DNA from 2 places in the Streptomyces sp. NPDC004065 genome. Region 2 is predicted to be linked to the other one. Evidence: riboswitches for the same ligand, from Rfam matches in the RefSeq annotation. Region 2 holds a riboswitch; the other holds the start of a gene.
What was found. A riboswitch is a leader RNA that binds a small molecule or an ion and turns the genes downstream of it on or off. The one in region 2 is predicted to bind cobalamin.
Positions count from the first base shown of each region.

Region 1 (3,357 bases), on a different contig from region 2:
GCCTGCAGGGGCGACAACCGCAGGGTGGTGACCGACCCCACCGCCGGGATCTTCGCCGCCGTGCGGGGCGACGTCCTCACCGACCCCGACGCCCGGACCGCGGCCACCCGTTACACCGACTGGCTCTCCTGACCGGCCTGTTGCCGCGGTCCGTACCATGGCGGCGTGCACCCGCACGACGCCGCCGTGTGCACCCGCGCGACGCCGCCGCCCGCGCCGTGGACGCGGGCCGGGCGGCGCACGGCGTCCGGCCGGCCGTCCGGACGGCGCAACCAGGAGGAGCAGCCGCGTGACCAGCCGAGTGACCCTCATCGCACCGGCGATCACGCCCTCCCTGCGGCGCGGCCGCTTCGACGACGGCGACTCGGTCGAGGACGGCGCGGCGGCACGGGCCCGGTCGGCCGCGCCGTCCCTGCGGGCCGCCGGGCGCGCCGTCGCCTCCCCCAGCGTGCGGTGCCGTGAGACGGCGGTGGCGCTGGGTCTGGACGCCGGGCAGGAGGCGGAGCTGCGCGGCCTGGACGTCGGCCGCTGGCGGGGGCGGACGCTGGAGGAGGTGAGCGCGGCCGAGCCCGAGGCGGTGGCCCGCTGGCTGGGCGACCCGGAGGCCGCGCCGCACGGCGGGGAGTCGGTGCGGGCGCTGTGCGCGCGGGTCGCGCGCTGGCTGGACGGGGCGGGCACGCACAGCGGCGGGACGGTCGCCGTGGTGGAACCGGAGGTGGTGCGGGCGGTGGCGGTGCACGTCCTGGGCGCCCCGCAGGCCGCGTTCTGGCGCGTCGACGTCCCCCCGCTCACGGCGACGGAGGTCACCGGCCGGTCCGGCCGCTGGAACCTGCGGCTCGGCAGGGTCCTCACCGGGGTTTCCTGAGTCGTACCGCCTACCGGGTAGCGGGTACCCGGTACCGGAAAGTGCGCCAGGGCCCTCCGGACGGTTCCGGAGGGCCCTGGCGCGCGCGGGAGTTGTCAGTGCGCCGCGGGCGCGGTGTGCCCGGGCACCGCCGCCGCGGGCCTCGGGTTCAGCAGCCGTTCGGCCAACTCGCCGAAGAGCAGGCCGAAACCGCCCCACAGCACGGCCTGGACGGCCAGTGCGGACAGCCGGAAGCGCCACAGCAGGGTGGCCGGGAAGTCCTTCGGCACCTCGTTGACGGCCGGCAGGAAGGCGTACGCCAGACCGATCGCGAGGGCGAAGGCGGCGACCGCGGCCACGGTGGCGTACCAGGTGCCGAGCGCACCCGCGAGCCGCTTGCCCAGCAGGGTGCAGGCGACCGCCAGCAGCACGCTGAGCAGCATCATCAGGAAGTACAGGCTGGTCCGTTCGCCGATGGTGCCGGGGTCGCCGACGGACGGCGGGTTCGCCGGGTACTTCAGGAAGGGCACCACGTAGACGGCGAGCAGCGCACAGCCGGACAGCAGCAGTGCGGTCGCCCGTGGGCCGAAGCGGCCGACTCTGCCGAGCGCGAAGCAGAAGACGAGCGCGGCGATACCGCCGAACGCGATGCCGTAGACGAGAACGCCCGTGGCGAGTCCGGCGGTTGACTGAAGGGAACGGGAGACGACCTCCGTCTCGTGCTCGTGGGAGTGGGCCTCCTCGAAGCCGATGGCGCGGTCGACGCTCGGCTCTCCGAGGAAGTAGGCGGCGATCAGGGCGAGCACGCCGGCGGCGAGGCCGGCGAGCATGCCCCGCACGAGCAGGTTTCTGACCAGTGCGGAATTCATGGGCGTACGGCGTCCGTCCCTGGCGTCAGTGGCAGGGGAAGCCGAGCAGATGGCGGGCGTCGTGCACCCACTCGTGGACGTCCGTGCCGTTGAACACGGAGGTGGCGCCCTGCTCGGCGCCGACGAAGTACAGCAGGACGAGCATGAGGACGCCGAAGAAGACCGCCCACGGGGCGATCGCCTTCAGCGGCAGCTTGGCGGGAACGACGGGGTTGGTGGCTGTCGGCTGAGCGACGGTCTGCGCCATGGCAGGACCTCCTCTGGGAATTCGCGTCCCATCTCGGTGGTGCAGGAGACGACGGCTCCGGGTCTGACTCACGAACTCGCCCCGAGGGGCCCTCGCTTACAGTGGCGCGACCGTGCCGGATTCCCACCGGCTTCCGTTCCGCCGTCGTCGATATCGCACCGACCGTACCGCGTGGCGGATGCCGGGCCAAGACCGCCCCGGCCGACGTGATCTTTTTCTCGCACCGGCGCGCGGCGGCCCGGGGGCACTCCGGGGATGGCCGGCCCGCGTCGGTGTCAACCCCGGCCGGTGCGGCTCCGGTTCGGGTGTGGTCGAGGCGCTTTCCCGTCACATCCGCCGGTGACCTCCGCTAGCTTCGGGGGTGGGCCGTCACAGGTGCCGGTTCGACTGGGGGGAAGCACATATGACGACGCTCGCGGGTGGCCTGCCGGTGCCGTGGCGGGAGGGGGCCGCCGACATCGACGTGGGCGCCCTGCTGCGCTTACTGGACGCCCGGCCGGAAGCCGCCGGCCGGGCGGGGGATCTCGCGGTCGCCCTGCGGCACGCCTCGGCCCGGGTCAGGGGGTTCGTCCCGGCCGGACCCAACGCCGCGCCGCTCGCGGTCCGGCACGCGCAGGCGGTTGTCGAGGCGGCGGTCGAGTGGCGGATGCCGGAGGTCGAACGCTGGGCGGTGGCCTGGCTCAGGGCGTCGCGGCGCCCGTATCTGCGGCTGCGCTGGTCGTCCCGCTCACGCGACGGCAGGGCCCGGCTGGACGGGCGGGCCACCGGTGAGGTCCGGACCATGGCGGGGTTCGGCACGGGCGTCTGCCTGGGCACCGAGGCCGGCGTCGTCGAGACGTGGACGCCGGACGGCGGCTCGACGCCGATCGGCAGCGTGCGCGAGGCGGTGTGGGCCGTGGCGGCGCACCGGCGGTGGCTGTTCGCGACGGGCGCGCACGCCCATTCCTGGGGCCGTGACCCGGCCGGTGGCTCGCCCTGGCCCGAGCCCTCTCACACGGCGGGCGTGAGCTGCGCGGCCATCGGCCCGGACGGGCTCGTGGTCTGTGGTGACGAGCGGGGTGTCGTGCGCTGCTGCGCCCCCGGCGGCCGGTGGACCGAGCTGCCGGTGCGCCAGTCGTCCAAGGTGCTCGCGGTCGCCGTGGACAGCGGGCGCGTCAGCGCCGTGTGGCGCGACGGCGCGGTGGCCGTGATGACGCGGCACGGTGACACCTGGCAGCGGCACACGCACGGCGACCTGGGCGGCCCGGTCGGCTGCGCCGCCTGGTCCGCCGACGGCCGGCTCGCCTTCGTACCGGCCGGGACCGCGGCCGTCCGGATCAGGGAGGGCGACGAGATCCGCACGGCCTGGTCCCACCACGGTGTGCGCGCCGTCGCCTGGTCGTCGGCGGGCCGGCTGG
Region 1 covers NZ_JBJDQT010000003.1:212,559-215,915, forward strand. The annotation lists gene ACI2LW_RS07190 (SDR family oxidoreductase) at 1-132, shown strand, start outside; gene ACI2LW_RS07195 (histidine phosphatase family protein) at 290-865, shown strand; gene ACI2LW_RS07200 (CbtA family protein) at 961-1,713, opposite strand; gene ACI2LW_RS07205 (CbtB-domain containing protein) at 1,739-1,960, opposite strand; cobalamin riboswitch at 1,996-2,138, opposite strand; gene ACI2LW_RS07210 (WD40 repeat domain-containing protein) at 2,364-3,357, shown strand, end outside.
Region 1: another riboswitch for cobalamin. It lies ahead of ACI2LW_RS07205 (CbtB-domain containing protein); the one in region 2 lies ahead of ACI2LW_RS26815 (cobalamin biosynthesis protein).

Region 2 (3,357 bases):
CGCGATCCCCCTCCAGGCCACCGTGGCCCCCGCCACCGACCCGGCACCCAAGACCGCCCAGGCGGCCCCGCCGGCCGCCGCCGTCTGAACCCGGGCACCCGGTCAGCAGAAAGAGTTCCGACATGAAGATCGACTGGGCAGCCCTCGGCTCCGTGTTCGGCGTCAGCCTCGGCGTCACCGTGGGCCTCGTGGCCCTGTTCACCCTCGGCATCGCCGGCCTCTCCCGGCGGGAGCGGGCCGCCGCCCAGGGGGGCGGCGGAGCCCTCGCGCTCACCGGCGCGTACGTCTGCTTCGCCGCGTGCGCCGCCGCGGTCGCCTACGGCATCCACCTCATCATGGCGAAGGGCTGACACCCCCTCAGCCCGGGTCGCGTGCCGTCCCCGCGCCGAACGGGGCCGGGGACGGCACGGCACCCCGGGCGGTCCCCCGCACCCCGCCATAGCAGTCCCCGGCACCGCGCGCCGGGCAACGGCCGGGTCTCCCGCGCCCCTTGGCGCCTCACCGCCCGCCCTGCCCGGGCCCGCCCTTCCAGGCGGTCCCGGGCAGGGCGGGCTTCTCACACCGCCGGTGTGGGCCTCATCTCAGTGACGCCCCGCAGGTCAAGGGCAGGTTGACGGCCGTTCACGGGGCATGGTGGACTGCCGGAGCCATTAGCGGCGGCAGGAGAGGAAGCCGGTGAGATTCCGGCGCGGTCCCGCCACTGTCACCGGGGTAGGAGTCCCCGGGAGCCAGGAACTCTCACCGCCGGTCTCGTCGAACCAGGGCGTGGACACCCTGAGTGAGGACACATCGCCATGCGCGGCTGCCGACCTAGGTTCACCAGCGACGTACTGACCACTCCCGGCGTCGGCATCGGCTGACCCCCATGGGTGCCGATCGCGTCTTCGCGTACGGCGCCGCCGCCGGCCTCCTCGGTGACCTGCTCCTCGGCGATCCCCGCCGGGGGCATCCCGTCGCCGTGTTCGGGCGGGCCGCCGGCGCCGTGGAACGTGTGCTGTGGCGGGACCACCGCGGCCGGGGCGTGCTGCACACCGCGGTGTGCGCCGGGGGCGTGGTCTCCGGCGCGGCGCTCGCCGCGTCCGCCGTGCGCCGCTCGCGCACCGCGTCCGCCGTCCTGACCGCCGTCGCCACCTGGGCCGTGGTCGGGGGCACCTCGCTCGCCCGCGAGGCCCGCACCGTCGGGCGGGCGCTTCAGGCGGGGGACGTCGAGGCCGCGCGGGCCCGGCTGCCGCACCTGTGCGGACGCGACCCGCAGGCGCTGGACGCCGACGGGATCGCCCGGGCGGTGGTGGAGTCGGTCGCCGAGAACACCTCGGACGCGGTGGTGGGCGCGCTGGTGTGGGGCGCCCTCGCGGGCGTGCCCGGACTGCTCGGGTTCCGCGCCGTCAACACCCTCGACGCCATGGTCGGGCACAAGTCGCCCCGGTACCGCCGCTACGGCTGGGCCTCGGCCCGGCTCGACGACCTCGCCGGCTGGCCTGGAGCGCGGCTCACCGCCGTCGCGGCGGCCGCGGCGGGAGACGACCCGCGCGGCGCCCTGCGCGCCTGGCGCGCCGACGCCCGGCGGCACCCCAGCCCCAACGCCGGCCCGGTCGAGGCCGCCTTCGCGGGGGCGCTCGGGGTGCGGCTGGGCGGCACGCTCTCGTACGGGGGGCGTGTGGAGCACCGGCCGGTCCTGAACCGGGCCGGACGCGCCGTCCGGGTGGGAGACATCGAGCGGGCCGTACGCCTGTCCCGGCGCGTGGGCTGGATCGCGCTCGGGGTGTGCGCGGGCGCACGGATGCTGTGGACGGCGACGAGGGGGCGTACGTCATGAGCGGGGGTCTGAAGACGGGTCTGAACGCGGCTCTCGACGGCGGTATGAGCGGGGGTCTGCTCGTCGCCGGCACCACCTCCGACGCCGGCAAGAGCGTCGTCACCGCCGGGATCTGCCGGTGGCTGGTCCGGCAGGGGGTCAAGGTGGCGCCGTTCAAGGCGCAGAACATGTCCCTCAACTCCTTCGTCACCCGGGAGGGCGCCGAGATCGGCCGGGCGCAGGCCATGCAGGCCCAGGCCTGCCGGATCGAGCCGACCGCGCTGATGAACCCGGTGCTGCTCAAGCCGGGCGGCGAGCAGAGCAGCCAGGTGGTGCTGCTGGGCAGGCCGGTCGGCGAGCTGAGCGCCCGCGGCTACCACGGCGGCCGGCAGCAGCGGCTGCTGGGCACCGTGCTGGACTGCCTCGCCGAACTGCGGGGCGCCTACGACGCGGTGATCTGTGAGGGGGCGGGCAGCCCGGCGGAGATCAATCTGCGCCGGACGGACATCGTCAACATGGGGATCGCGCGGGGCGCCCGGCTGCCCGTGCTCGTCGTCGGCGACATCGACCGCGGCGGCGTCTTCGCCTCGTTCTTCGGCACCGTGGCGCTGCTGTCCCGCGAGGACCAGGAACTGGTCGCCGGATTCCTGGTGAACAAGTTCCGCGGGGACGTCTCGCTGCTCGAACCCGGACTGGACATGCTGCACGGACTGACCGGGCGGCGCGCCTACGGGGTGCTGCCCTTCCGGCACGGGCTGGGCATCGACGAGGAGGACGGGCTGCGGGTGTCCCTGCGGGGCGCCGTGCGGGAGTCCGCCGTGGCCGCGCCCGTCGGCGAGGACGTGCTGCGGGTCGCCGTCTGCGCCGTCCCGCTGATGTCCAACTTCACCGACGTGGACGCGCTGGCCGCCGAACCGGGCGTGGTCGTGCGGTTCGTGGACCGCCCCGAGGAGCTGTCCGACGCCGACCTCGTCGTCGTCCCCGGCACCCGCGGCACGGTCCGGGCGCTGGAGTGGCTGCGGGAGCGGGGCCTGGCCGCGGCCCTGGCGCGCCGGGCGGCCGAGGGCCGGCCCGTCCTCGGGATCTGCGGCGGCTTCCAGCTGCTCGGCGAGCACATCGAGGACGACGTGGAGAGCCGTCGCGGCCACGTCGACGGGCTGGGCCTGCTGCCGGTGAGGGTCCGCTTCGCCCGGGAGAAGACCCTGGCCCGCCCGGTGGGCGAGGCCCTGGGCGAGCGGGTCGAGGGCTACGAGATCCACCACGGGGTCGCCGAGGTCACCGGGGGCGAGCCCTTCCTGGACGGCTGCCGCTCCGGCTCCGTCCGGGGCACGCACTGGCACGGCTCGCTGGAGTCCGACGGCTTCCGGCGGGCCTTCCTGCGGGAGGTGGCGGCCGCCGCGGGCCGCCGCTTCGTACCCGCGCCCGACACCTCGTTCGCCGCGCTGCGCGAGGAGCAGCTCGACCGGCTCGGCGACCTGATCGAACAGCACGCGGACACGGACGCGCTGTGGCGGCTCATCGAGTCGGGCGCGCCGCGAGGACTGCCCTTCATCCCACCGGGA
Region 2 covers NZ_JBJDQT010000029.1:94,558-97,914, reverse strand. The annotation lists gene ACI2LW_RS26825 (inorganic phosphate transporter) at 1-88, shown strand, start outside; gene ACI2LW_RS26820 (hypothetical protein) at 123-350, shown strand; cobalamin riboswitch at 617-759, shown strand; gene ACI2LW_RS26815 (cobalamin biosynthesis protein) at 866-1,816, shown strand; gene ACI2LW_RS26810 (cobyric acid synthase) at 1,861-3,357, shown strand, end outside.